2 linked regions of the Alloalcanivorax dieselolei B5 genome follow. The protein of the gene in region 2 interacts with the protein of the main gene of each other region in a pairwise test. Links are inferred from orthologs where the notes say so. Each region holds a gene or a part of one and is shown on either strand. Other genes may lie near its edges.

Evidence for each region.
Region 1: the proteins of plsB (region 2) and ybgC interact in binary tests that used the Escherichia coli proteins (3 or more experiments, as listed by UniProt). The link is inferred for Alloalcanivorax dieselolei B5 from one-to-one orthologs.

Annotation. Positions count from the first base shown.
Region 1 is NC_018691.1:3,586,078-3,599,277, forward strand. Bases 9,997-12,985 are described here. They hold ybgC (tol-pal system-associated acyl-CoA thioesterase), read right to left. Parts: upstream 11,719-12,985; coding sequence 11,275-11,718; downstream 9,997-11,274. Other genes in these bases: B5T_RS15955 (cell envelope integrity protein TolA), read right to left, coding at 9,997-10,143; tolR (protein TolR), read right to left, coding at 10,140-10,565; tolQ (protein TolQ), read right to left, coding at 10,596-11,282; ruvB (Holliday junction branch migration DNA helicase RuvB), read right to left, coding at 11,711-12,739; ruvA (Holliday junction branch migration protein RuvA), read right to left, coding at 12,823-12,985. Also shown: B5T_RS15900 (peroxiredoxin), read left to right, coding at 3-467; B5T_RS15905 (AI-2E family transporter), read right to left, coding at 504-1,589; B5T_RS15910 (sulfurtransferase TusA family protein), read right to left, coding at 1,710-1,988; B5T_RS15915 (M48 family metalloprotease), read left to right, coding at 2,023-3,456; quinolinate synthase NadA, read right to left, coding at 3,497-4,546; 7-cyano-7-deazaguanine synthase QueC, read right to left, coding at 5,028-5,714; 7-carboxy-7-deazaguanine synthase QueE, read right to left, coding at 5,747-6,388; tol-pal system protein YbgF, read right to left, coding at 6,546-7,271; peptidoglycan-associated lipoprotein Pal, read right to left, coding at 7,344-7,916; Tol-Pal system beta propeller repeat protein TolB, read right to left, coding at 8,060-9,337; more of B5T_RS15955, read right to left, coding at 9,334-9,996; more of ruvA, read right to left, coding at 12,986-13,200.
Region 2 is NC_018691.1:2,062,940-2,079,112, reverse strand. Bases 5,392-8,465 are described here. They hold plsB (glycerol-3-phosphate 1-O-acyltransferase PlsB), read left to right. Parts: upstream 5,392-5,713; coding sequence 5,714-8,218; downstream 8,219-8,465. Other genes in these bases: B5T_RS09385 (class I SAM-dependent methyltransferase), read right to left, coding at 8,312-8,465; B5T_RS09395 (Dyp-type peroxidase), read right to left, coding at 5,392-5,502. Outside these bases: dapD (2,3,4,5-tetrahydropyridine-2,6-dicarboxylate N-succinyltransferase), read left to right, coding at 1-612; dapE (succinyl-diaminopimelate desuccinylase), read left to right, coding at 636-1,766; B5T_RS09405 (aldehyde dehydrogenase family protein), read left to right, coding at 1,993-3,564; B5T_RS23065 (DMT family transporter), read right to left, coding at 3,740-4,657; more of B5T_RS09395, read right to left, coding at 4,639-5,391; more of B5T_RS09385, read right to left, coding at 8,466-8,995; B5T_RS09380 (undecaprenyl-diphosphate phosphatase), read right to left, coding at 9,055-9,870; B5T_RS09375 (acyl-CoA thioesterase), read right to left, coding at 9,876-10,313; tRNA (adenosine(37)-N6)-threonylcarbamoyltransferase complex dimerization subunit type 1 TsaB, read right to left, coding at 10,313-10,990; B5T_RS09365 (ATP-dependent DNA helicase), read right to left, coding at 11,052-12,971; B5T_RS09360 (SCP2 sterol-binding domain-containing protein), read right to left, coding at 13,319-13,705; B5T_RS09355 (polyphosphate kinase 2 family protein), read right to left, coding at 13,844-14,659; B5T_RS09350 (ammonium transporter), read right to left, coding at 15,243-16,173. UniProt on the Escherichia coli protein: Catalyzes the transfer of an acyl group from acyl-ACP to glycerol-3-phosphate (G3P) to form lysophosphatidic acid (LPA). This enzyme can utilize either acyl-CoA or acyl-ACP as the fatty acyl donor.

The sequences.
Region 1 (13,200 bases), 1.5 Mb from region 2 along the record:
CCATGACCGTAGAACTGGACAAGCCGGTCCCCGACTTTTCCGCTCCGGCCACCAGCGACACCACCTTCACTCTCAGTGACTGGCAGGGCCGGAATCTGGTGCTGTACTTCTACCCGAAAGACAGCACCCCCGGCTGCACCACCGAGGGCCAGAACTTCCGCGATCAGTACGGCGCCTTCCAGAAAGCCGGCTGCGAGGTGTTCGGCATCTCCAAGGATTCCCTGCGCCGGCACGAGAACTTCAAGGCCAAGCAGGCATTTCCCTTCGAGTTGATCAGCGACGAGGACGAGACCGTCTGCCGTCTGTTCGATGTGATCAAGCTGAAGAAGATGTACGGCAAGGAATTCGAAGGCATCGAACGCAGCACCTTCCTGATCGACGCCAAGGGCGTACTGCGCAAGGAATGGCGCAAGGTCAAGGTCAAGGACCACGTGGACGAGGTGCTGGAAGCGGCCCAAGCGCTCTGAGCCCGGGAGGGGGCGCGGCTCACGAGCCGCCCCCCTTTACTCGGCTGCGGGTAGTTCCTGGGGCTTTTCCTTCTCTTCCCGCGGCCAGGCGTTGAGCACCGCTTTCAGCAGAGTGGCCAGGGGAATGGCGAAGAACACACCCCACAGCCCCCAGATCCCGCCGAAGAACAGAATCGCGATGATGATCGCCACCGGGTGCAGATTCACCGCTTCGGAAAACAGCAACGGTACCAGGATGTTGCCGTCCAGGAACTGAATCACCCCGTATATCACCATCACCAGGGCGAAGTCTCCGCTCCAGCCAAACTGGGCGTAGCCCACCGCCGCCACCGGCAAGGTCACCAGGGTCGCCCCCACATAGGGGACGATGACCGACAAGCCCACCATCACCGCCAGCAATAGCGCGTAATTGAGATCCAGTAACAGGAACGCCACGAAACTTGCCGTTCCCACCACCAGGATTTCGATGGCCTTGCCACGCACATAGTTGGCGATCTGGCCGTCCATCTCCTGCCAAACCCGGCCCAGCACGTTGCGCCGGGAAGGCAGCAGCCCGAGCAGCCAGGACACCAGTGCCTGCCGGTCCTTGAGGAAAAAGAACACCAGCAGCGGCACCAGCACCAGAAACACCAAAATTTCCAACAAGTTGGGAATCGATGACAGCGACAACGACAGCACCGCCTGTCCGAATTGGGCCAGTTCCCGCTGGGCGGAGTTGACCAGGATGTTCACCTGCTCGATGGAAATCACTTCCGGATATTGCTGAGGCAATTCCCGCAACCATTGCTCGCTGTTCTTGAGCACGTGGGGCAGTTGATCCCGCACCAGCATGGCCGTTTGCTGCCACACCATCGGCAACAGCACCACCAGCGTGGCCACCAGGCCGCCAAGGAACAGCAGGAACACCAACGTCACCGCCAACAGAGAGGGCAAACCACGCCGTTCCAGGGCACTGACCAGCCCCTGCATCAGATAGGCCAGCACCAGTGCCGCCAGCACCGGCGCCAGGATGTTGCCAAACAGCAGGATGACGGCCAGCCCCCCCACCAGGGCCACCAGCAGATAGACCGCCTCTTCATCAGCGAACCAGCGTTCCATCCAGCCCTTGAACACTTTGAACATCGAGTGCCTTCCTTATTAAAACCGGGTATCGGATTATCAGAGCCTGTTCATAACCTTTACGCCGCCACGGCGTAAAGAACTCTCGGAGGGGTTGATAGTTCCGTGTAATTTACACAGTCTCTATGCGCCGTCGTCGGCGGCCCCACAGCGTATCAGAAACTCGTACTCGCCCTCCGTTTCGCCATCGCGAACCAGATCATGAGGTGATTGTCGAAGATAGGCGGGAATATCCCTTGCCGAACCGGCATCGGAGGCCAGTACCCGCAACATCTGCCCCGGCGCCAGATGTCGCAGGGCCTGGCGGGTTTTCAGTAACGGCAAGGGGCATTGAAGCCCCCTGGCGTCCAGGGTCTGATGAACTGTCATCGGATCCTCGGAATTGTGTCGGGTGCCATCCATCAAAGGGTGCCATCCTTATATCAGGAGTTACTTTGTGATCCGTGCCATGCACGCTCTGATACTCAGCCTGGTGGTGGTGCTCGCCGCGCCGCCCGGCCGCGCCCAGGATCTGCCCGATCTCGGTGATCCGGCGGCGGCGTTGCTGTCCACGGACCAGGAGTACCGGCTGGGCCGTAGTTGGCTGCGCAGTCTGCGCGGCAAGACACCGATCATGACCGATCCACTGGTACAAGACTACGTGGAAAGCCTGGTTTATCGATTGGCTTCGTTCAGCGACCTGCACGAACCCAATCTCTCCATCGTGGTGATCAACAGCCATGCCATCAATGCTTTCGCGGTACCCGGTGGCGTCATCGGCCTCAACGCCGGCCTGTTTCTCAACGCCGGATCCATGGATGAAGTGGCCAGTGTGGTGGCCCACGAAATCGCCCACGTCAGTCAACGCCATTTTACCCGTCGCTACGTGGATTCCCAGCGCACCAACATCGCCATGCTGGCGGCCATGCTGGCCAGCATCGCGGTGGCGGTGGCGGGCGACGCTCAAGCCGGCATGGCCGGCATGGCCGCCACCCAGGCCGGTGTGATCCAGTCTCAACTGGCCTACTCCCGCCACCACGAACGGGAGGCGGATCGGGTTGGCATGCAGACTCTGGTCTCGGCGGGCCTGGACCCGAATGCCATGCCCCGTTTTTTTGAACGGCTGGTGGAACAGCAACAATTCGCCGGCGATCCGCCAGAGTTTCTGCTCACTCACCCGGTCACCGAAAGCCGGGTGGCGGACAGCCGCGCCCGAGCCCGTAACCTTCCTCACCCGAAACAGGAAACCTCGCTGCCCTTCGAGCTGGTACGCTCCCGTATCCAGGCGTCCTTCTTCGACGATTATCAACGCGCCGAAGCCTACTTCCAGAAACGGCTGAAAAACGGCGACGCCAGGCAGCAGGAAGCGGCCCGCTATGGCCTCGCCATGTCGGCCCTGTACGACAAAAAGTACGATCTGGCCCGGCGTCGGCTGGAGCAGTTACGCCAACAGGACCGCACCGAACTGTGGTATCCGCTGGGCCTGGCGGAAGTGGCGCTGGCGGAAGGCGATTATCCCCGTGCCATCGAAATGGCCCAGTGGGTGCAGAAGATCAACCCGGAAGGCTACCCCAGCTCGGTACTGCTGGCACGGGCGTATCTGTATTCCAAGCAGCCGAAAAAAGCGGTGCCGATCCTGGAACCGCTGCTACGGCAGCGCCCGGATGATCCCATGCTGTGGTCCATGGCGGCGGATGCCTGGGGCAACAGCGGGGAACTGGCGCGCGCTCATCGGGGCCGGGCCGAATACGCGTTCCTGCGCGGCCGGGACCGCGAGGCCAAACAACAAATGCAGTTTGCTCTGAAGGAAGCCAGCGGACAGTTCGCCCTACGCAGCGCTCTGAATGCGCGTCTCAAGGAAATGGAGCGGCTTTCCGAAGAGGAGTTTTGACGGCGGCCCGGGACGCATCCCCGAACCGCCGCCCAATCGATCAGCGTTTCAGGCTCTTGCCAAAATCCAGCATGCGGTCCAGAGGCACCATGGCGCGGCGGGCCAGGTCCGGATCGACAAAGATTTCCTGCCCGCAACCGTTGTCGTCCTGCAGCACCGCCAGGGTGTTCTCCAGGCCGTTCATGGCCATCCACGGGCAATGGGCACAACTGCGGCACGTGGCGCCGCTGCCGGCGGTGGGCGCTTCGATGAAGGTCTTCTCCGGCGCCAGTTGCTGCATCTTGTAGAAGATGCCCTTGTCGGTGGCGACGATGAAGGTGTCGTTGGGCATCTCGGTGGCCGCTTTGATCAACTGCGAGGTGGAACCCACCACGTCAGCGATGGCCACCACCGAGGCCGGTGACTCCGGGTGCACCAGTACCGCGGCACCGGGATGGACGGCTTTCAGCTCTTCCACGCCGCGCGCCTTGAACTCCTCGTGGACGATACAGGCGCCGTCCCAACAGAGCACATCGGCACCGGTCTTGTCGCGCACATAGGCTCCCAGATGCTGATCCGGCGCCCATAGAATCTTCTCGCCGCGCTGGTCCAGATACTCGATCAGTTCCACCGCGATGGACGACGTCACCACCCAGTCAGCCCGGGCTTTCACCGCCGCGGAGGTATTGGCGTAAACCACCACGGTACGGTCCGGATGCTGTTCGCAGAAGGCGGCGAACTCATCCTCCGGACAGCCGATATCCAGGGAGCAGGTGGCTTCCAGAGTGGGCATGAACACCCGCTTTTCCGGGCTGAGAATCTTCGCCGTCTCGCCCATGAAACGCACACCGGCCACGATCAGGGTACTGGCCGGATGCTCCTTGCCGAAGCGGGCCATTTCCAGGGAATCCGCCACGCAACCGCCGGTTTCCTCGGCCAGAGCCTGGATCTCCGGATCAGTGTAATAGTGCGCCACCATCACCGCGTCGCGGGCCTGTAACTTCTCTTTAATCCGCTCGCGGTAGAATTCCCGCTGTTCCAGGGTCATCTCCTGCTCGCCACCGGCATGGGCCAGATGGGCGCGGACCAGTTCTTTAGCCTGAGCACTCATATCGCATCGCCGCCCCGTGTGAGGATCGGAAAGCCGACAATCGGTCCGGATCGGACCCTCGTCGCTGTCCCGGTGACAATCAAGGATGTTGATGCCACCGGGGGGGCGAATCATACCACAGCCAAAGAGGGGGTCACGGCGGGTGCCGTCAAGAGTATGGAGTAAAACGCCACAAGCCCCGGATTCATTGTCTTTCGGGCTCAGAATAAAGCATTTTATGCATATAAAATAAGGCTAAAATGCCGCCCCCTAGGCAGGATGGGCGACGGCCCGCAGGGTGTGGCCGCCATGGACGGCGGTCATAAAAAAAAGGGCTGCCTGGCGGCAGCCCTCTTGGAAATTGGTGGGTCGTGTAGGATTCGAACCTACGACCAATTGGTTAAAAGCCAACTGCTCTACCAACTGAGCTAACGACCCGTCGAACGAGGCGCAAATAATACGGATTTATTTCCGCATGACAAGGGGGAAACCGGGATTTTTTTCACGCCCCCTGATACTTTGTCGGATCTTTAACCAATGCTTCCTCGAAGCCCTGGCGGCGCAGCCGGCAACTGTCGCAGCGCCCACAGGCCTGCCCCTCTTCGTCGGCCTGATAGCAGGACACAGTGAGGCCATAATCCAGCCCCAGCCGCGTCCCTTCCCGAATGATGTCCGCCTTGGACAAATTCATCAGTGGCGTGGCGATACGGATCGGGTGTCCTTCCACCCCGGCTTTGGTGGCCAGGTTGGCCATGTTCTGAAACGCTTCGATGAACGCCGGCCGGCAATCCGGGTAACCGGAATAATCCACCGCGTTGACACCGATATAAATGACATCGGCCTCCAGCACCTCCGCCAATCCCAGCGCCAGTGACAGAAACACGGTGTTGCGCGCCGGCACATAGGTCACCGGAATGCCGTCGCTCTCTTCTTCAGGTACGTTTTCCGGCACCGCGATGTCGTGGTCAGTGAGCGCGGAACCGCCGATGTTTCCGAGACCCAGTTCGATCACCCGATGGGACTCCGCGCCCAGCGCGCGGGAAACGCGTTCGGCGGCTTTCAGTTCCGAGCGGGTGCGCTGGCCATAGTCGAAGGCGATGGTATGACAGCGGTGCCCTTCGGCCCGCGCCATGGCCAGACAGGTGGCGGAATCCAGGCCCCCGGACAGCAGTACCACGGCGGTGCTCATGTTATGTTCTCCGTCATCACAGCCCCAGGGCTTCAGCGCCCCTGAGCATCGTTCCACAGTAATTTATGCAGCTGGATCTGGAAGCGTACCGGCAAGCGGTCCCGCACGATCCAATCCGCCAGGTCGGTCGGTGCTAGCTGCCCCTGCACCGGCGAGAACAGCACATCGGACACCCGCCGTGCCAATTGGTGCTGATCAAGCATGAAGCGGGCCCAGTCGTAGTCGCGACGGTCCGCCAGCACGAACTTCACCTGATGGTTCGGCCGCAGCAGTGGAATGTTTTCCAGCCGATTATTGTGCTGCTCACCGGAGCCCGGCGCCTTCAGATCCATCACCACCGAGACGCGCTCGTCCACGGCGGCGATGTCCATGGCGCCCCCGGTTTCCAGACTCACCTCATAGCCCCGGTCACACAAAAGCGTCAGTAGGGGCAGGCAGTTGGGTTGCGCCAGCGGTTCGCCGCCGGTCACCGTGACATAGCCTGCTCCGTAGCCGTCCACGGTCTCGAGAATATCGTCCAGGGACCATTTTTGCCCGCCCTGAAAGGCATATTCCGTATCACACCAGACGCAACGCTGGGGGCAGCCGGTCAGCCGCACGAAGACGGTGGGCCGTCCCACGCTGCGGGCTTCGCCCTGCAGAGAGTGAAAAATCTCGGTGATACGCAGTTCCACTGTGGCTCCTGACCGGCGGCGAATGCGGATGTGATGGTGGATACGGATGACCGCCCGGAACAGGGCGGAATCATTCAGGGTCGGAATCGAGCCCCGGAATGGCGTGCATTCTAACACAGGGAAAGCGCCGGGGACTCCCCGGCGCCGGGCTGGCGGTTCAGTTGCCCAGTTGCTTGAGCATGGCCTTGGCCAGCTCCGCCTCGGAGGAGTCCGGATACTGTTTGACCAGACGGTTCAGAGTGTCGCGAGCCTGGACGGTACTGCCGCCCCGCGCCTGCAGGCTGGCCAGTTTGTACAGGCTGGTGGGCGCCCGGCTGTGATCCGGGTAATCGTCCACCACCTTGGAGAACTGTTCCCGGGCCTTGGTCAGTTGCGGTGATTTCAGGTTGGAATAGGCTTCACCCAGCCAGAAGTGGGCCTGCGGACGATACCGGCCGTTCGGATACTCTTCCAGATAGGTTTCCAGGGCCGGTACGGCGCCTTCGAAGTCGCGGTCCAGCAATTTACGCTGGGCATCATTATAGGCTTGGCGATCGGCTTGCGGATCCGCCGCCGGCTCGCCGCCTTCCTCTCCATCCCCGGTGGCGTTCTCGCTGTCGGCCGGAGCCGGCGCGGTACTCTCCACCAGAGCATTGATTCGGGTATCCAGGTCCAGATAACGCTCACGCTCGGCGGCCTTGAGCCGGTCCACTTCATGGCGCAGACGTTCGATCTGTCCCTGTAAATCCTGGAGCTGTTCCTCATACTGCTGCATTTGCTGCATCAGCATGATCACGCCGTCGTTACCGCCAGCGGGTTCCGCAGCGACGGTGCGAGCACCACCCCGGGAACCGCTACGGTCCTCCACGGACAGAGGGCCGGTCTGCGCCTGCGCAGTAATCACGGCCCCCGCAAGCAGGGCACCGATGAACCCATGTGTTGCGAGTCTATTGATGGCCTGCTTCAACATCATGGCTTACGGACGACCTGCCACGTAGTTCAATTCAACGCGACGGTTTTTCGCCCAGTCCATTTCGCTGTGACCGAAAGCGGCGGGCTTCTCTTCACCGTAGGACACCACTTCCAGTTGGGAAGAGGATACGCCCTGAACGCGCAGGAACTTCTGTACCGCCTGAGCACGACGCTCGGACAGAGCCACGTTGTACTCACGGGTACCGCGCTCGTCGGCATGGCCTTCCAGGCGCAGCTTGGCGTTGGCGTTGTTCTTCAGGTAGGTCGCATGGGCACGCAGGGTTTCGAAAGCGGCCGCCGGAACGGTGTTGCTGTCGAATGCGAAGTAGATCACACGAGTATCGGTGGTGCCGTCGTAGTTGGACGGGTGGTTGTGGAAGTTATCCGCGGTCAGCGGAACACTGCTGGTGTCAGGACGGGTGGACTCGGGACGCTGAACCGGCTGAGTGGTGCCGGTCTGGGAGTCCATGCCGGAGGTGTCCGTGGCGGACGTGTCCTGCTCGGTGGGCGTGCTGGAACAGGCGGCAAGAACACCGGCCAGAATAACGGCAAACAAAGGATTGACGAATGAACGCATGACAAAACTCCTGATTAATTTCCTGTAATTTCGAACACTGAGACCCGTTTATGGAGAAACCTCCGCATCCGTCCCCGGCCCGTCAGTGACAACGCTGACGCGTGGCTCATCCTGGGCCAGACACCTGAGATGCGAGTCAGCATCTACAGAAACGGCGACCAGGCCGGTTCCCTGACTTCCCCTTCCTTCGACGGCAGCTCTACCTTGACTCTGCCATCAATGGATACGGCCTCCAGGACCCCCGTGCCGCGACGTTGCGTACCGTAAATTACCATACTTCCATTAGGCGCAACACTGGGCGACTCATCCATATTGGTCTGAGTCACAATATCGAACGTACCCCGCTGCAGGTCCTGCACGCCGACGTTGAAACTGCCGTTGCGACGGTGCACATAAACCAGATACCGGCCGTCCGGGGTGACATCCGGACGGGCGTTGTAATTGCCCTCGAAGGAAACCCGCCGGGCCGATTTGTCGTTGATGTTGAGCATGTAGATCTGCGGGCCACCGGAACGGCTGGACGTGAACACCACGTGCTCGCCGTCCGGCATCCAGCGCGCCTCGGTATCGATACCGTAGTTGTCCGTCAGCCGGGTCAACCCGCCGCCGTTCACATTCACCATATACAGCTCCGGATTACCATCCTTGGACAGGGTGATCACCAGACGCTGACCGTCCGGTGACCAGGACGGAGCGCCGTTGATACCCCGCTCCCGGCTCACCACCGAGCGCTGTCCGGACGCCAGATTGTGCACGTAGATGTTCGGCTTGCCGTTGTTCTCGAAGGAGACATAGGCGATCTTGCTGCCATCCGGTGACCAGGACGGGCTCATGATCGGCTCGGCACTGGACAGAATGGTCTTCACCCGATGGCCGTCGGCATCGGCGTACTGCAGTTGATAAGGCAGCTTGGCGCCACGGTTATGGGTGACATAAAGGATCTTGGTGGAAAAGGCACCGGGAATGCCGGTGAGCTCTTCATAGATGCGATCGGAAATGGCGTGGGCCACATCCCGCAATTGAGCTTTGGTGGGACTGTAGCTTTCGCTGAACAGTTCACGCTGGCGACCCACGTCATACAAGCCATAGGTCACTTCATAGCGGCCATCGTCCCGCGGCTTGGTATGGCCGATCACCAGATACTCCTGGCCGAGCACACGGAAATCCCGGTAAATGATCGCGTCCTTGGTGTGCGGCCGGCTGAGCATGTTCTTGGCCGGTAGCGGTTTGAACTGACCACTGCGGTGCAGGTCCGCCTCGACAATGGAGGACACCTGCTCCGGCGCCTGGTTGTCGCCGTCAAACGGCACGATGGCGATCGGCACCGCGTCCACCCGTCCTTCGGTGACCTTGATCAACAGCTCGGCCCGCGCGGCCACCGTCAGTGTCGCCAGGACCAGGGCCAATATCAGTCGCTTCATTTGGCATCTCCAGGTTCAAATTCGAGCACAAGCGTTCGGAACTCTTCAAAACCGTCGCCTTTCGGCACCGGCAGGGGGCTGGCCAGTTGTACGCCCTTGACCACGGAATCATCGAAGTCCGGATAACCGCTGGACTTCACCACATCCACATTGACCACGTCACCGCCGGGAACCATCCGGATACGTACCCGGGTACGGATGTCGTTCCGGTTACGGTAGTTGCCGGGAATGCGCCAGCGTTGGGCCACCGCCGAGGAGATGGCGTCAATATAGCTGGCGGTTTCCTGTTCCACCTTGCTGTCCGGGTCACCGCTGCCGGGATTCTCCTGGTCCTGCTTCTTACCCTGACGCGCCATCTCCAGCCGTTCCTGAGCCAGCAGTTCCTCCATGTCCGGCTGCTCGAACTTGAGCGGTGGCTCCGGTTTCGGTTTCGGTTTCGGTTCCGGTTTTTTGGGTTCCGGTTTGGGTTCGGGCTTCGGTTTCAGCTCTGGCTTAGGCTCGGGTTTCGGTTTGGGTTCCGGCTTCGGCTCAGGCTTGGGCTTCGGTTCCGGCTTCGGTTCCGGCTTAGGCTCCGGTTTAGGTTTCGGCTTGGGCTCTGGTTTGGGCTGCGGCGTCTCTTGCTTGGGCTCGGGACGGGTGGGCGCCGCCGCCCGCTCGGTCTGGTCGGTAACCACCGCCATCACATGAGGAGGAATCTTCGGGGGACGGCGCAGTTCCGGCTCGGAGGTCCAGGTAAACAGCACCATTCCCAACACCAACAGGTGCAGGAACAGGGACAGCCCCGCGCCTACCCCACGGTCACTCATGGCAACTCCGCCGGGTCGGTCACCAGGCCCAGCTTGGTGACGCCGGCGCTCTGCAGCTCCGACATCAGTACCACTACTTTGCCATAGGGCACGTTCTGATCACCGCGCACCAGGAACAGGGTTTCCGGTTTCTCGCTGTGAATGGCGGTGACCCGCTGGGTCAATGCTTCCAGATCGGTGGCGGCTTCACTGTCGTCGCCGACATTAATGTAGTAGCCGCCATCGGCGGCCACCGCGATCATCACCGGCTCGTCATTTTCCGTCGGCAGCGGCGCGCTATTGGCCTGGGGCAGATCCACGGAGACCCCCTGGGTCATCATCGGCGCGGTGGCCATGAAGATCACCAGCAGCACCAGCATCACGTCGATGTAAGGCACCACGTTCATCTCCGCGGCCAGCTTCCGCGGAGTATGCCTGCGCATACCTGAAGAAGGTCGGTATCGGGCCACGATCTACTCCTCCCGGCTATGGGCCTGGCGGTGGAGAACGGCGGAAAACTCCTCGGCGAACATTTCGCAGTTGCCCACCAGGGAATCGGACAGAGAAGCGTAGCGGTTGTAGGCCATCACCGCCGGAATCGCCGCGAACAGGCCGATGGCGGTGGCCACCAGCGCCTCGGCGATACCCGGGGCCACCACGCTGAGCGTGGCCTGGGTCACATTGGCCAGGGCGCGGAACGAATGCATGATGCCCCATACCGTGCCGAACAGGCCGATGTAAGGACTGGTGGAGCCCACCGACGCCAGGAACGGCAGGTAGCGGGACAGCCTCGCCTCTTCCCGCTGCAGCGCCACGCGCATGGCCCGCTGGGCACCGTCCATCACCGCGTCACTGTCCCGGGAGGTCTTCGACAACCGCACGAATTCCTGGAACCCGGCGCGGAAAATCGCCTCGGTACCGGAATCCGGATTGGATTTCTTGCGCACCTGGTTATACAGGCTGGCCAGATCACCGCCGGACCAGAATTTTTCCTCGAACGCCTGCCCCGCCTTGCGCGCCCGGCTCAATACCCGGTAGCGGGTAACGATCACATACCAGGAGAACAGGGAGGCGAACAGCAGCACCAGCATTACCGCCTTCACCACCGGCCCGGCATGCAGCACCAGGGAAGCAATGGACATGTCGGAGGCTTCAATCATTGGCCCGTTCTCCTCGATATTCGGCCTTGAATCTTTGGTACAGCGGCGCCGGCAACGCTTTCGGGCGAATACCGTCGGCACTGACGCAGGCTATTTTGATTTCCGCTTCACATAGAAGCTGATCTCCGCGGCGCACCTGTTGGGCGAACAGCAACGTCGCCTTGCCCAGATGGCGCAGTCCGGCGCTGACACCGAGGGCGTCATCGATACGCGCGGGACTGTGGTAGCGCACTTGGCAGGAATGCACCACGAACTGATAATTCTCCTCGGACAACCCATAATGCTGGTAGCCCAGGGAGCGCAGGTATTCGGTACGGGCCCGTTCCATGAATTTCAAATAGTTCACGTAATAGACGATACCGCCGGCGTCAGTGTCTTCGATATAGACCCGCACCGGTAGGACAAAGTCCTGATCCGTCGAAGATTTTTCAGTCATTAAACAAATCCCCATCACTCCCCGGGCGGCGCAGTCCGAAGTGGCGCCAGGCGTGGTTGGTCACTTGCCGGCCCCGCGACGTGCGCTGTATGAAACCCTGTTGAATCAGATAGGGTTCCACCACTTCCTCCAGGGTTCCGGCGTCCTCGTTAAGGGCCGCCGCCAACGAGTCCAGCCCCACCGGACCGCCGTCGAACTTATGCATCATCATGTTCAGCAACCGCCGGTCGGTGCCATCCAGACCGTGGCTGTCCACCTCCAGCATATCCAGCGCCGCCTCCGCCACCGGTCCGACGATGCGACCGTCACTTTTCACTTCGGCATAGTCCCGCACCCGGCGCAGCAGCCGGTTGGCGATCCGCGGCGTACCCCGGGCGCGGCGCGCCACTTCCCGGGCGCCATTTTCATCCACTGGAATGGCAAGGATGTCGCAGGAACGGGCGACGATACGCGACAAGTCGTCGACGTTATAGAATTCCAGCCGTTGCACGATACCGAAGCGGTCACGTAACGGCGCGGTGAGCAAACCGGCGCGAGTGGTGGCACCAACCAGGGTGAACGGCGGCAGATCCAGTTTGATGGAACGGGCCGCCGGCCCTTCGCCGATCATGATGTCCAGTTGGAAGTCTTCCATGGCCGGATAGAGGATCTCTTCCACCACCGGTGACAGCCGGTGGATCTCATCCACGAACAGCACATCGCCCTCTTCCAGATTGGTGAGGATGGCGGCCAGGTCTCCGGCTTTTTCCAGCACCGGACCGGAGGTGGACTTCAATTCGGACCCCATTTCCCGGGCGATGATATGGGCCAGCGTGGTCTTCCCCAGCCCCGGCGGTCCGAAAATCAGGGTGTGATCAAGAGTCTCGCCACGCCCGCGGGCGGCGTCGATGAAAATTTCCAGCCGCTCCCGGACCTTGGGTTGCCCGTTGTAATCGGCCAGATTGGCGGGCCGGATCGCCCGGTCATGCTGTTCTTCCCGGGGATCCGAAGCGCCGGAGGAAATCAGGCGATCATTGTCCATGGTGACATTACACCTTCTCTAATAGAGCAATAGAGCCAGAGCAGCACCCTTTATGGTGCGGGGGCATCACTCTTTACAGGACATCACTTTGCCAGACCACGCAGAGCCCGGCGAATAAGACCTTCGCTGGTCTCCTCCCCGGCCTCCGCCGCGCGGGCCACCGCCGCCACCGCGTCCTTATTGCGATAGCCCAGAGCTTCCAGCGCCGCCACCGCGTCGTCACGAACGCCATTGGCGCCGGCCTGGGACACCAGCCCCGACGGCATCGCCGGCGCGCCTTCCAGCTTGTCCAGGCGATCGGACATCTCGATAACCAGACGCTCGGCGGTTTTCTTGCCGATACCCGGCACCTTCACCAGGGAGCTGGTGTCCTGATCACGGATACAGGCGGCCAGCCGATCCGCTTCGATGCCGGAGAGAATCGCCAGCGCCATTTTCGGGCCGACACCGTTGACCTTGAT
Region 2 (16,173 bases):
GCGGTGGATCTGGAAGAGCTGCCGGAGCGTCAACTGTTGGCGCGCCTCAACGGCAAGCTGCTGGAAGTGAACAGCGTCGACAAGTTCCCGAAAATGACCGACTACGTGATCCCCACCGGCGTGCGCATAGCCGATACCGCCCGGGTCCGCCTCGGCGCCTATGTGGGCGAAGGCACCACCATCATGCACGAGGGCTTCATCAACTTTAACGCCGGCACCGAAGGCCCGGGCATGATCGAAGGCCGCATCTCCGCCGGCGTGTTCGTCGGCAAGGGCTCCGACATCGGCGGTGGCGCCTCCACCATGGGCACGCTGTCCGGTGGCGGCAACATCGTCATTTCCCTGGGCGAAGGCTGTTTGCTCGGCGCCAACGCCGGCACCGGCATCCCGCTGGGCGACCGTTGCACCATCGAAGCGGGCCTCTACATCACTTCCGGCACCAAGGTGGAAGTGCTGGACGAAAACGGCGGCGTGGTCGATACCGTCAAGGCCCGGGATCTGGCCGGCAAATCCGACCTGCTGTTCCGCCGCAATTCGGAAAGCGGCGCGGTGCAGTGTCGGACCAACAAGAGCGCCATCGCCCTGAACGAAGAACTGCACAAGCACAACTGACGCCCACACCGATACGGGAGCCCATGGTGAGCAAAACCCTCGACTACGCCCGGGAACTGATCCGCCGCCCTTCCGTTACGCCGGAAGACGAAGGGTGCCAGGACTGGATGATCGAAAAACTGGAAGCCCTGGGTTTCCAGTGCGAAACCCTGTGGTTCGAAGAGGTGCGCAATCTGTGGGCGCGGCGCGGCAACGGCGGCCCGCTGTTCGTGTTCGCCGGGCACACCGATGTGGTGCCCACCGGGGAACGCGAGGAATGGACCCATGATCCGTTCGCCCCCACTATCGACGGAGACTTGCTCTATGGTCGCGGCGCGGCGGACATGAAAGGCTCCATCGCGGCTATGCTGGCGGCGGTGGAGGATTTCGTCGCCGCCCACCCCGATCACGACGGCAGTATCGGTTTTCTGATCACCGCCGACGAAGAAGGGCCGTCGGTGAACGGCACCGTCAAAGTGGTGGAGTATTTACAGGGACGCGACGAGGCCATCGATTACTGTCTGGTGGGCGAGCCCTCCTCCACCAACACCGTCGGCGATGTGATTAAAAACGGCCGGCGCGGCTCCCTCGGCGCCGTGCTCACGGTCAAAGGCATCCAGGGCCATGTGGCCTATCCTCACCTGGCCCGAAACCCGGTGCACCAGGCCACTCCCGCCCTGGCGGAACTGGCCGCCGAGGAATGGGACCAGGGCAACGACTTCTTCCCCGCCACCAGCTTCCAGATTTCCAACATTCAGGCCGGCACCGGCGCCACCAACGTGATTCCCGGCCATTGCCGGGTACTTTTCAATTTCCGTTTCTCCACCGAACTCACCGAAGCGATATTGCGCCAGCGCACCGAGGCGATTCTGGACAAACACGGCCTGGACTATGACTTGCAATGGACTCTGTCCGGGCAGCCGTTCCTCACCGATCGCGGTGCCCTGGTGGACGCCACCGTGGCGGCGATTCGCCAGGAAACCGGCCGCGATGCCGAGTTGTCCACCGCCGGCGGCACCAGCGACGGCCGCTTCATTGCCCCCACCGGCGCTCAGGTAGTGGAACTGGGACCGGTAAACGCCACCATCCACAAGGTGGACGAACACACCAGTATCAGTGAGCTGGACATCCTCACCGGAATCTATCGACAGGTGCTGGAAAACCTTCTGGGCTGACTTATCCGGCGCCCCCAAACCACTGTAGGAGCCTGCCTTGCAGGCGAATGAGCTTTGGCTCAAAAAATTCGCCTGCAGGGCAGGCTCCTACAGTAGCTTCATAGTTCCACGGCTCTCATCCCTGGCGCCCAATCCGACCCTCCCCGGCGCCCCGGCCATGGCATGGCTTTCCCGATCGCTCCACTATTACCGCCAGTGATTCAATGTTGCCGCCGGAGCCGTAACCATGACCGTCGTGATCGACACCAACCCCGCCACCGGCAAAGCCGTAGCGGAACTTAATGAAACCGACCTCGCTACTCTGCCGGAACGTTTCAAGAAGGCGCGCCAGGCTCAGCGGATCTGGGCGGCCAAATCGTTCAGGGAACGGGCCGTGCACATCAGGCGCATGCGCAATTACATCCGCGACAACGCCGAGGAACTGGCCCGGGTAGTCAGTGAAAGCAACGGCAAGACGCTGGTCGATGCCCTCGCCACCGAGGTGTTGCCCTGTGCTCTCTCCTGCCAGTGGTATGGCCGTAACGCGGAGAAAGTCCTGGCGGCGAAACGCCGCCCCGGCGGCAGTCTGTTGTTCGCCAATAAACGCACCGAGATTCGCCGCCTGCCCCTGGGTGTGGTGGGCATCATCAGCCCCTGGAACTATCCCCTGTCGATTCCGTTCGGTGAAATCATCATGGGCCTGATGGCCGGTAATGCCGTGCTGTTGAAGGTGGCCGCCGCCACTCCTGCGGTGGGCCGCGCCATCGAGGGCATCGTCGAGGCCGGCCGGTTGCCGGACGGGTTGTTCCAGCACATCGTCGGCTCCGGCTCGGCAGTGGCCACCGCCTTCTTTGAAAATGGCGTGGACAAGCTTTTCTTCACCGGCAGCGTCAACGCCGGCAAGGTACTGATGGCCCAAGCCGCGCAAACACTGACGCCGCTGTCGCTGGAGCTGGGCGGCAACGACCCGATGATCGTGCTGGCCGACGCCGACCTGGAGCGTGCCAGCAACGGCGCCGCCTGGGCCGGTTACCAGAACGCCGGGCAAAGCTGCGGGGGTGTCGAGCGCGTCTATGTGGAAGCTTCAGTGTACGATGACTTCGTCGAACTATTGGCGAAGAAGACCCGCGCCCTGCGCCATGGTCCCGGCAACGATAAAAGCATCCCGGTGGACATTGGCAGCCTCACCACAGAGGGTCAGAAACGCACGGTGGAACAACATCTGGAAGACGCCCTCGCCAAAGGCGCGCGTATCGAGGCCCAGTCACGACCGGTGGGCGAGGTGGAAAACGGCTATTTCCTGCCCGCCACCCTGCTCACCCAGGTCAGCGACAACATGCTGGTGATGCGTGAAGAAACCTTCGGCCCGATCATTGCCGTCACTGCTGTGGCCAACGCCGAGGAAGCCCTGGAAAAAGCCAACGACTCCAAACTGGCCCTGACCTCCTCGATCTGGACCCGCGACAACAAAAAAGGCCGCGCCCTCGCCGCCCGGCTGGAATCCGGCGTCACCACCCTCAATGACCACCTCTACAGTCATGGCCTGTCGGAAACCCCCTGGGGCGGCTGGAAGGAATCCGGCATCGGCCGCACCCACGGCCCGGAAGGCCTGGAGGAAATGACCCACGTCAAAGCGATCAACTGGGACTTACTCCCGGCCAAGCGTAACCTCTGGTGGTACCCCTTCGACCGCGCCACCTACAAGGGCCTGCTCAACGCCCTGTACTTTGCTTTCCCCAAAAGCCCGCTGCAATGGCTCGGCGCCAGCCTGAAGCTGACGCCGTTCCTGGTCCGGAAAATGTTTGGGAAACAGAAATAAACAAAGTGGACAGTTGATAGTGGACAGTTGACAGCGGAAAGAAATGCGGAAGTGCAAAAGCCATTTGCGTATCAACAAAGTCGGTTCATGCCTTTTCTGTGGGAACAGCGGCTAAAGATCACCTGTTTTTGTTTTTCGCTGTCAACTGTCCACTATCAACTGTCAACTGCTCTTATCATTCCCATATAACAATCAACAAGCCGCTGACCACGATCAATCCAATCCCGGCCCAGGTCCAGGCGTCGGGGAAGTCGCCGAAGATCAGCCAGCCGAGGGTGACCGCGGAGACCATCTCCATATAGCTCACCGGGGACAGGACCGGGGCGCTGGCGTATTCGAAGGCGCGGATGATGAGAAAGTGCGCCAGGGCGCCCACCGAGCCCATCAACAGCATCAGTCCCCAAGTGGCCGGGTCCGGCCAGCGCCAGACCATCGGGACGATTAAACTGAGCACCGCCAGGCCAAACACCGAGGTGTAAAACAGCGTCACCGAGGGACGGCCGCTGCCGGACAGGCGCCGGGTGGTGAGCTGGTACAGCCCGTAGGACACCCCCGCCCCCAATCCCAGCAATGAGGCCCAATGGAACTCGCCCCAGCCGGGACGGATCACCACCAGAGTGCCAAGGAAACCCACCGTCACCGCGATCCAACGGCGCGGGCCAGCGCTTTCGCCCAGGATCAGCGGCGCCAGAGCGGTACTGACCAGCGGCCCGAGAAACGCCAGCGCCAGAGCATTGGCCAGCGGCAGAAAGGCAATGGCACCGAAATAACAAAGGGTGGTACTGAGCAGAAAGGCACTGCGGATCACCTGCAGGCCGGCATGGCGCGGGATCAGCGCGGACAAGGGCAAGCGCCAAAGCAGCAGTGCGCCAAGCAGCAGGAAATGGAACAGATACCGGGCCCAGGTAACCTGAACCACGTGGTATTCGTCGCTGAGGTATTTGGCCAGGCTGTCCATCAACGGCAGGATGCCGACGCCGGCGGCCATCAGCAGGACACCGGTAAGGGGGCGCGGGGCCGGCGCCGGTGCGAGCGGCGACGCCACGCCGACCTGCCCGCCCGCTTGCAGCTGGTTCAGAGCGCGCTCAGCCATTCCTGGCTGGGCGCGTACCACCAGGAGCCCGTGACCGGCCTGCTGTAATCCAGCAGACGATCGCGAACACCGTCGACCATGCCGTACATACGCCGTAGCAGGAACTCGAAACGTTCCCGCTCGCAGGTGAAGGCGATGAAGTAGGAACCGTGCTCGGTGGTGGTGCCATAGGGTACCGAGCGCCGCCAGATTTTCTGCGGCACACCATCATGGTCCACATCGGTGCGGCCCACGTGGGAGTTCTCCGGCATGTTCTCCCCATCGAACTCCACCGCGTCGGCCTTGGTACGGCCGAACACCTTTTCCTGTTCTTCCACCGGCAGGGCGTTGAAGCTTTCGAGTTTATGCACCCATTTCTGCGTGATCATCCAGCTGCCACCCGCCCCGGGCTGCCCTTCCGGAATCACCGCGGCGGCCAGAGCCTTGTCACCGGTGGGGTTGCCAATGCCATCGACGAAGCCGGACAGATCGCGCATATCGTGGTAAACGAAACCCTGAACCTCCAGTTGCAGAGCCAATACCTCACGCAACCGCCGCGACGCCGCCAGGGCGGTGTCAAACAGGTCACTGGGATTTTCCGCCTGGATCCAGATCAACAGATCCCCCTGCGTGGAGGGCGCCTTGCCTTCCAGGGAGAACGGCGGAAAGGTGAATGAGCGGGACAGCTTCCGCCACAGCCCGGGGCCGAACGCCATCAACAGCGGGGTGCTGGCCGGTGCCCGCGCCAGCACATCGCGCAAGGCCTGGCGCACCCCGTCCATGTCGGCGCCAGCGCCGAGGGCGAATTCCAGGAAAAGATGATGGGTATAGTGACGGTCAAACAGGCCGGCCTGGTGTTCGGACACGGGTTACTCCTTTAATACGGGGGTATCGCGAATCAGGATGATCGCGGATTGCGGGAAGAAATGCCATACGGACGGAGCGGTTAATCGGTCCCGGTAACGCTATGACCGTGGATACCGTTCGATTCCGCGCCAGTGTGAATCACCATGGTGGGCGCCATCGGTCCGCGTCCGGTAGAATCGACCTCTACCCGGATACCCAAGAGCTCGCTTTATGAGTCCATGGCTAGGCCTCGACCGACTGTTGTTTTTGCTGATCCGCGCCTTCATGCGGCTATGCACCCGCGCCACGGCACTGCCGGCGGATCCCGAAGAATTGCAACTGGACCCGAACAAGCCGGTGGTCTATGTAATGCGAGATCGCTCCGTGGCGGATGCGGCGGTGGTGCATCAAGCCACTCGCAAGCAGAAGCTGAGTGCCGCCAATTCCTCCCTGAGTCTGGGCAAACAGCATCTGCGCCGCAGCTATTTCTACTTGTACAAACGCGGAGTGACGGGCACCCGGCAACGGGATGCCCTGGTGCCGCCGCGTCTGCGGAAACTGGTGCGTGCCCTGCACGACAACCCGGACCTGGATGTGCAATTAGTGCCGGTGTCGGTGTTCTGGGGACGCCAACCGGAAAAGGAAAATTCCCTGTGGCGGATTCTGTTCTCCGATACCTGGGCGCCACCGGGTTTTATCAAGAAGTTTCTTATCATTCTTACCCAGGGCCGCGATCTGTACCTGCAATTCAGCCCGCCGGTATCCCTGCGCGTGCTTGCCGACCAGTCCGATGATGTGGACCAGGTGGTGCGCAAGACATCCCGTGTTCTGCGGGTGCACTTCCGCCGCCAGCAGGAAGCGGCCATCGGCCCCGACCTGTCTCACCGGCGCACCCTGACCAATGACATCATTCAGTCTCCGGCGGTGCGCCAGGCGATCCAGGAAGAGATCGCCAGCAGCGAGGACAAGGAAGAGAAAGTCACCGCCCGGGCCCGAGGCTACGCGCTGGAAATCGCCGCCGACTATTCCCACACCGTGATCCGGGCGCTGGAGCTGTTTCTCAACTGGGTCTGGAACCGCCTTTACGATGGCATTCGCCTCTATAATCTGGACAATCTCACGCAGGTGGCGAGGGATCACGAAGTGATCTACGTGCCCTGCCACCGCAGCCACATCGACTATTTGCTGCTGTCCTTCGTGGTCTATCGCAATGGCCTGGTGCCACCGCATATCGCCGCCGGTATCAACCTGAACCTGCCGGTGGTGGGCACCATTCTGCGGCGCGGCGGCGCTTTCTTCATGCGTCGCAGTTTCCGTGACAATCCGCTCTACGCGGCGGTGTTTTATGAGTATTTGCACACCATCACCGCGCGCGGCTTTTCCATTGAATACTTTATCGAAGGCGGCCGCAGCCGCAGCGGCCGCATGCTGCAACCCCGCACCGGCATGCTGGCGATGACCCTGCGCAGCTTCCTGCGCGATGCGCGCAAACCCATCGCTTTCGTACCGGTCTATGTGGGCTATGAAAAGGTCATCGAAGGCGGTTCCTATATTGGCGAACTGCACGGCAAGAAAAAGAAAAAGGAATCGGTCTTTGGGCTGCTGAAATCCGTAAAAGTGCTGCGCAGCCACTTCGGCCAGGTGCATGTGAATTTCGGCGAACCGATCAAACTGGTGGACTTCCTCGATGACCACCGGGAAGGCTGGCGCGGCGAGACACTGGACGCCCAGGAGTCCCCGGATTGGTTCAAACAGACGGTCAACGCCCTGGGCCAGGAAGTGGCCACGCGCATCAACGCCGCCGCCGTGGCCAACCCGGTCAATCTGATCAGCCTGGCGCTGCTGGCAACGCCCAAACACACCATGGATCTGCAACAGCTGCGGCAGCAACTGCAGCTGTATATCACGCTGCTGAACGAAGCCCCTTACAGTGACACCGCCTGCCTGGCGGACACCGACGCCGATGCCCTGATCGACTACGGGCTCAAACACGAGTTTCTGTTGCGAGTATCCCACCCCCTCGGCGACGTGGTCACCACCGATCCGGCCACCGCGCTGCAAATGGCCTATGTGCGCAACAACAGCCTGCATTTGTTCGTCTTGCCGGGACTGATCTGCTCGTTGTTCTTCAATGCCCGCAGCCTGAATCAGAGCACGCTGCAGCGCATGGTCGCCCTGCTCTACCCGTTCTTCCGCAACGAGTATTTCCTGCACTGGCAGGAAGGCGACGAACTGACCGATGCGGTCAATCGCATCGTCGGCATGCTGGAAGCACACGGTCTGGTGGAACGTGACGGCGATTGCCTGCACGGCGCGCCGATTCACACCGTGGCATCGGACATGCTGGCCCATCTGGGTCAGACGGTGATGCCGTCCCTGGAGCGCTATTATCTGACCATCCGTCTGCTGGTGCAGTACGGCGGCGGTCGGCTCGAAGCCGAGCAACTGGCGGAGCTGGCCAGCCGCACCACGCAAAGACTGTCGCTGCTGTACGAATTCAATTCACCGGAGTTTTTCGACAAGGTGGTGTTACGCACTTTCATCCAGCAGTTGCTGGACACTGGGCTGGTGTGGAAGGACGAGGCCGGCATGCTGCAGTTCGGCGATCATCTGCGGGCCCTGGATGACGAAGCCCGCCGTATTCTCAGCACCGACGTCAGTCAGGCGATCCAGCGGGTGACGCGAGTCCCGGAGCTGGAACGAGCGCTGGCGGACGAGCCGCACAGCCAGACGTAGAGATTCGCTTGCAGGCAAGCTCCCACAGCGGCTTCGTAGCGCAATTGTGGGAGCCAGCCTGCTGGCCAATCCGGCCCTCTGGCATTGGCACATTCACTTGCGGACGGAGGGTGAAGTGTAGACATCAAAGCGAACGGTCTTGCCCTCGAGACTGTGCGAGGCCGCCACCGCCGCCAGCGGCGGCGCCCGTCGCGGACGCTTGACCACCACCTTGCGCGCGTCCAGGCTCTGCGCCATGGCCAGCAACGCCTGCTCCTCGTCCTCATCCGGGTACCGACACAACTGCTGCAACCAGCGCAGATCCTGCTTTACCGCCGCGCTTTTGTCCCTGGGCGGAAACATGGGATCGAGAAACACCGCGTGGAACGGTCCTTCCAGAACAACCGTCAGATCCCGCGCGTCGGCAAGCGGCAACAGAGTGAGATGGGACGCCAGCGGCGTGCCCGCCGCACGCGCCAACCCGTCCGCCAGCAAGGCATGCAGCACCGGCTCGCGCTCCACCATTAGTACCTGAAAGCCGGCTTGGGCCATCAACGCTGAATCGCGGCCAAGGCCAGCGGTGAGATCGCAGACCCGCGCCGGCTCGTTGACGACTTTCCCCAACGCCTTGATCAATCGCTCATGACGCACCCGGTCCGCGGCCAGACGGTACCCCTGGCGGCCACCGAGGAAATCCACGCACAAAGGCGCTGCTTTTTGCCCCGGCGCCCATAAGGAAAGGCGGTCGTCGACGCGCCCAAGCACCAGTTCAACGCCTTGCTCCCGGGCACTGGCCACATCCTTTACACGAGGGACACCCTTCAGGTCCGGGGCGCCGGGGAGACAGGCCAGAGGTATCAAGACAGCGCCGTTGCCGAATAAATAACGTAGAACAGCACACCGCCCAGCAACAGCCGGTAGATCATGAACGGCAGCATGCCGATGCGATCCAGCAAACGCAGGAAGAACACAATGGTCAGGTAGGCCACCACACCACTGACCGCCACGCCCAGGATCAGGTGCAGCCAGTCCACCGGCACCGTGCTTTCCGCCAGATCCTTGGCCTTGAGCAGGCCGGCGCCAAGAATCACCGGTATCGACATCAGAAAGGAAAAGCGGGCCGCGTCTTCACGGCGAAAGCCCAGCGCCAACGCCGCGGTGATGGTAATGCCACTGCGCGAGGTGCCGGGGATCAACGCCAACGCCTGCGCCACACCGATCAACAAGGCACTGCCCACGCCCATGGTCTCGGTACCGCGCCGACGCGCGCCCAGCACGTCCGCGAGCCACAACAGCACACCAAAAAGTACCGTGGTCACCGCGATCACCATGGCCGAGCGCAATTCGTTCTCGATCAGATCCTTGGCCAGAAAACCGGCGGCCACCGCCGGTATTGTCGCCAGCCCCACCAGCAGGGTCAGACGCAACTCGCTGTTCATGGTGCTGGTGCGGATCCCCTTCAGGCTGCCACCGGTCATCGCCAACAGATCCCGGCGGTAATACACCACCACCGCCAGCAGGGTTCCCAGATGCACCGCCACGTCAAAAGCCAGCCCTTGGTCGGGCCAGCCGAACAGGGCCGAGGGCAGAATCAAATGAGCGGAGCTGGAGATGGGCAGGAATTCAGTAAGGCCCTGGATCAGGGCCAGGATAACGGCTTGAAAGGCATCCATTCGGCTCAGTCTTCCCGGGCGGTAAGTTGGTAACCGGACAAAAACTCCGGCGGCATACGGCGGGGTTTGCCCGAATCCAGCGCCACGCAGACCCAGCGGGTACGGCCACGCAGCAGCGTCAGCCCATCGGATTCACGGATGATTTGATAACGGCGGGTGATACTGATGCGCTCGTCGTTCTCCACGATCCAGGTGCCGACCAGCAGTGACTCCCCTTCGAACGCCGGCGCCAGATAATCCACTTCGGTACGACGCGCCACCATGCCACGGTTGAGCTGCTGGTATTTATCCCAGCCCAACCCCAGCGCCTGGGTGTGGTGCCAGGCGATCTGCTCCATGAAACGCAGATACTCGGTGTTGTTGACGTGGCCCATGACATCAATGGCCTGCTTCGGCACCACCACTTGCAGATGGTGCACATTCGGCAAATCCCACTCGATCATTACTTGCTCCCTATCTGAACCACCCGATCGCGCAAATAAACCGGCTGCGCCTGCTCGGCCGGCACGGTGCGACCTTCCCGTACCGCCGCCACCGCCAGACGAGCCACGGTGGCCGCGCGAGGCATCGCCTCGGCGTCCATCCCGGCCCAGGTCAGGCGGTCGCGCAGCGCGTCCTGGTAAACCGTTCCGGAACCGGCCAGCAGCCAGTCGCCGCCATCCAGCACGGGAATCCGTTCCGGCGCGAACACCCCTTCATCACACAGCGCTTCCACCTCGTCCCCGCCACAGCGATAAGCACCGAGATACACTTCCCCCATGCGGGCGTCGAACACCGCGACGATCCGTTGAAAGCGGGGATGGCGATCATGGGCGGCCAAGGCACAGGATGCCAGGGTGGAGACACCGACCACCGGCAAGTCCAGTGAAAAGGCCAGCCCCTGCACCACCGAGGTGGCGACGCGCACCCCGGTGAAGGAACCCGGGCCCTGACCAAACGCCAGCGCGTCCACCGAGGAGAGTTCGATGCCCGCTTCGGCCAGGAGTTCCTCCACCATCGGCAATACCCGTTCGGTTTGCCGGCGCGCGCCGGGTTCGAACTTTTCCAATACGGCACCGTCCTGCCACAGCGCCACGGAGCAGGCGTCGGTGGCGGTTTCGATGGCGACAATACGGGTCATCGGCTGGCTACTCCCGAGAAGGTCGCGGAGCCGATCCGGCGGAACACGGTGCCGGGCACGGTCAGCGATTCCTGATGTAATCGAAAAAACGTTTCACCACCTCCAGCTTGCGGGTGCGGGTCATGCCCGGCAGGCTGTCGATGAACATGCGCCCGTAGCCCTTGCTGAGCAGGCGCGGATCCGCCACCACCAGCAGGCCGGTGTCCTGCGGATCGCGGATCAGACGGCCGGCGCCCTGACGCAGGGCCAGCACCGCCTGGGGCAGTTGGTAATCACGAAAGGCGTTACCGCCGTTGCGATTGATGTACTCGATGCGGGCCGCCGCCACCGGATCACCCGGCGACGCGAACGGCAGCTTGTCGATTATGACACAGCTCAGCGCATCGCCTCGCACATCAATGCCTTCCCAGAAACTGCTGGTGCCAAGCAACACCGCATTGCCCAGACGCCGGAACTCGTCCAGCAATTCCCGGCGACCGGCCTCGCCCTGCACCAGCAACGGATAGCTCAGGCGCTGGCGCAGAATACCGGCGGCTTCGCGCAACGCCCGATGGCTGGTGAACAGAAAAAAGGTCCGCCCCTCGGCCGCTTCGATCACCGGCACCATGGCTTCGGAGAGCGCCGCGGTATACCCCGGCGAGGACGGCGCCGGCAGGCCATCCGGAGCGTAAAACACCGCCTGGCGTTTGAAATCGAACGGGCTTTCCAGACGCAGCGTCTCGGCCTCGTCCAGTCCCAGACGCTTCTGTAAATGCTCGAAACGGCCAGCCACGGACAGGGTGGCGGAGGTCAGCACCCAGGCACAGGGGTGCTGTTCCCGTTGAGCCCGGAGTTGCGCCGCCACCGACAACGGGGTGCCGTGCAGCACCGCGGTGCGACGAAACGTCTCGAACCAATAGACCCGATTCGGCGCCTGCGCCTCCAACAGATTCTCCAGAGTACGCAGATGCTCCCAGGCGCGTCGGGCACAGGCTTCCAATCCCCGGCTGGCCTTGGCGTGGGGTTTGAGGAAGGCTTCCAGTTCCGAGGTGGCCTCGCGCAGCGCCTGCCCCGCTTCCCGCACCGCCTCCAATTCCGCCACCTCGGACCAGGGCGCGCGGCGTTCCTGCTCACCGAGGCTGAGGCGGAAATCCTGACAAGCCTTATCCAGGGCGCTGATACGACGATTCAGCTCGCCCACATCGATGGCATTGCTGGACGCCTCCGACAGGCTGTCCCGTCCCAGCTCCTGAAGCTGCCGGGTACTCAGCGAATCGCCAAAGAAATTGGCCGCCACCTCGGGCAACTGGTGCGCCTCGTCGAAAATCACCGTGTTGACACTGGGCAGCAGCTCGCTCACCCCTTCCCCGCGCAACGCCGCATTGGCGAAGAACAAGTGATGGTTGACCACCACCAGGTCCGCCTCCTGGGCCTCCCGCCGGGCGTTCATCAAGGGGCATTCGGAATGGCGCGGGCACTCCGCGCCCAGGCAGTTATCCGCGGTGCTGGTCACCCAGGGCCACACCGGCGCGTCTTCCGGCAACTGCTTCAACTCTGCGATATCACCTGAACGGGTACGGCCGGCCCAATGGGCGACGATCTGCAACTGCTCGGCGGTTTCCCGCGTCAGGAAACGGGCTTCTTCCTGGTGCAGTTCCAGGCGGTAGGGGCACAGATAGTTGGCGCGCCCCTTCAGCAGGGCCACTTTGCGCGGTACCGGCAGCGCCTTGAGCACCACCGGCAGATCCTTGAAGAACAACTGATCCTGGAGACTCTTGGTACCGGTGGAGACCAGCGTGGGGCCATCGCCGAGCAGCGCCGGCAGCAAATAAGCCAGGGTCTTGCCGGTGCCGGTTTCCGCCTCCACCAGCAAAGTGCCGTGGGAACGGATCGCCGCGTCCACCGCGTCGGCCATGCGCAACTGGGGCTCGCGGGGGCGATAGCCCTCCAGCAGGCGGCCCATATGGTCGGCATCATTAAGCAATTCGCTGGCGCGAGTCACGGCGTATCCTTGAACCGGTCAGGAAAGGTCGCCGGGGCATGCCGGCAACATCGGGTCGGGTGGCAGAGGATAGCGGATATCGCGGGGAGAGGCCAAAGGGAGGCGCTTGCACGCTTACACGCAACACGCTGGCACGCTAAATCCAAAACCGGATAGCCGGTCCTGGAGACATGCTGGCCCGCCCCTGACTTCCCGAGCAACCAGCCCTTTACGTATGGCTACCAGGCCAGCAAGCATGGCGTGCAAGCGTGTTTGCGTGTTGCGGTCGCATGTAAGCGTGCAAGCGGCGCCCCCATAAAAAACGCCCGGGCCACGAAGGCACCGGGCGTTTGCTGAGAAGGCGGTGATCAGGCAGTGATGTCCTGAATCTGCTTCATCAGTTGCTTCTGATCGTCGGTGGGCTGGGCGGATTGCAGCGCCATCAGCTTGCTCATGTCACCTTCGATACGGATCTGGCCGCTCATGAAGCCCTGCATGCCGGCGGACTGGTCGCCTTCGATGAAAATGCGCTTGGCCAGATCGGGCGGCAGAATCAGAGTGGTGGGCGCTTCGTCGCGATGCCCTTCCTCGATCATACCGCCCACCAGGGACAACGCCTTCTCGCCACCGTCGCCGCTGACCGTAATGTTGATCACCAGATCGGCCAGAGCCGCCGGAGCGGACACGTCGCCGGCCGCATCCCGAATTTCCTTCACTTTCGCGAACCATTCGTCTGACAGGAATTCAACGCTCATTATGTTCTCCTCGCTCAAGGGATAGGGCTTCGAGACGCGCCTTTCCTTTTCAAACGGCCGTTCGAAACTTTCCCGTACCTTATAGAAAGGCTTGGGGGGTGGCAATAGCCGTACGCGGGTCCAAGAAGGCCAAAAAGGTCAATCCTCCGGCTCGGCCAACAAAGTCCGATACCGGCCGATGCACTCAATGTTCTCACGCGGGTAATCCGGCGCCAGATACGCCAGGGTCTCCGCCAGCACATGCGCCACCCGGGCACGGGCGTCGCCCTTGTCGTCATTGGGAATCAGATGCCAGGGAGCGTGCCCCGTATGCGTAGCGATCAGCGTTTCATTGACCCGTTCCAGATACAGGTCGCGGGACAACCAGTTCTCAATGTCAGCCGGCTCGAACTTCCAACGCTTGCGTGGCTTGTTGAGACGCTTGAGCAGACGCTTGCGCTGCTCCTCCGCCGAGGTGTTCAGCCACACCTTGATGATGCGGGTGCCTTCGCGGTGCAAATGATGCTCGAAATCGTTGATGGCCTGGTAGCGGCCAGGCCAGTCCGGCTCTTCCGGGACCTCGACCACCGGCCAGAGCCGCTCGGCCAGGACCGCCTCATAATGGCTGCGATTGAACGCCACCACCTGCCCCCGCGCCGGCAAACGCGGCCATACCCGCCAGAGAAAGTCATGGTTGAGTTCATCCCCCAGCGGCCGGCCGAAGGAATAGGCGCGGAACGCCGCGGGGTCCATGGCCCGCGCCAGAGTACGGATCAGGCTGTCCTTGCCAGCCGCATCCAGCCCCTGCACCACCAGCAACACCCCATAGCGCTGGCAGGCATACAGCCGCCGCTGGTGCTCATGCAATCGTTCCCGGCTCTCTTTCAGTGGTGGCGGCGGTTCACTGGCGAGAGTGGGCAGCTTGCGCACGTCCAGGGTGCCGGCGGCGGGCCAGCCGTAGGGGTCGATTTCCATGCCGGGGTCTCCCATTGCGATACCCCGAGCATAACGGTCCCGGCATGGCGTTGTCGTTACCAAGCATTAAGAGCGCTTATTTGTGGTTCATCGCGGTTTGGCGGGAACTGGAATTACTCTCCATCATGGACAGCGGAGCGGCGTTACGCCTTTACGGGAACGCCGTGAATACGTCCCTGTAGGCTCCCGGTCGAACGTCCCTGTTCGACAGGGTCCCGCAAAGGCAACGCCGCTCCGCTTCGAGGTAACCGACGACTACGGATGCCCTTTCGACCGTGGCCAAACCAGCAAAGAGGAATAGAGGGCATCATCTTCCCTCTCCCGAAAGGTCCATCGTTATTGGAGCCCGGAACGCGGCGGTTCACTCGAAGCGGGGCTGTACGGAGGCCTTCCGGGACCCTGTTTGACAGGGATGTCAAACAGGGAGCCTACAGGGATGTATTCACGGCGATCCCGGAAGGCCTCCGTGCAGACCCGCATCCCCGATGGAGGCCCACATTCTCGTTATTCCGCGATGAACCTCATTTATCTCCACGATGCTTTACCCGACCCGGTGTTCTAAAGCGTCAGGCGTTCGGCGCCTTTACAGGTCGTAGCCACGTTCCTCGTGCAACGCCAGATCCAGACCCTGGGCCTCTTCGTCCGGCGTCACCCGCAGCGGCGAGAACAGCCCCACCAGCTTCAGAACGCCCCAGGTCACCACCGCGGTGTAGACGAAAGTCACCACCACGCCCAATGCCTGCACGCCCACTTGCTGCAGCATGCCGTAGTCCGGCTTGGCGAAACCGAAACCGGAGAACACGCCCAGCTCCGTGGACGCGAACACCCCGGCCAGCAGCGTGCCGAGTATGCCGCCGACACCGTGCACCGGGAACACATCCAGGGAATCGTCGATCCGCCATTTCTGTTTCACCACCAGCACCATGTAGAAACACAGCACGCCGGCGCACAGACCGATCACCAGCGCCGCGCCCGGCCCGACGAAACCAGAAGCCGGCGTGATGGTGCCGAGACCGGCCACCATGCCGGTGGCGATACCCAGCGCCGAGGGCTTGCCGAACTTCAGATACTCCATGGTCACCCAGGCCAGGGAACCGGCGGCGGCGGAAATATGGGTCACCAGCATGGCCATGGCGGCGTTGCCGTCGGCGGCCAGGGCGGAACCGCCGTTGAAACCGAACCAGCCCACCCACAGCATGCCGGCGCCGGTCACCGTCATGGTCATGTTGTGCGGCGTCATCGCCTGCCCGGGCCAGCCTTTACGTTGGCCCAGCACCAGGGCCGCCACCAGCGCCGCCACCCCGGCGGTGATGTGCACCACGGTGCCACCGGCGAAGTCGTACAATCCCAGTTCGGCCAGCCAACCACCGCCCCACACCCAGTGGCACACCGGCACGTACACCAACAGCACCCACAGGCCGCTGAACGCCATCATGGCACCAAAGCGCATCCGCTCGGCGAAGGCACCGACAATCAGCGCCGGAGTGATGATGGCGAAGGTCATCTGAAACAGC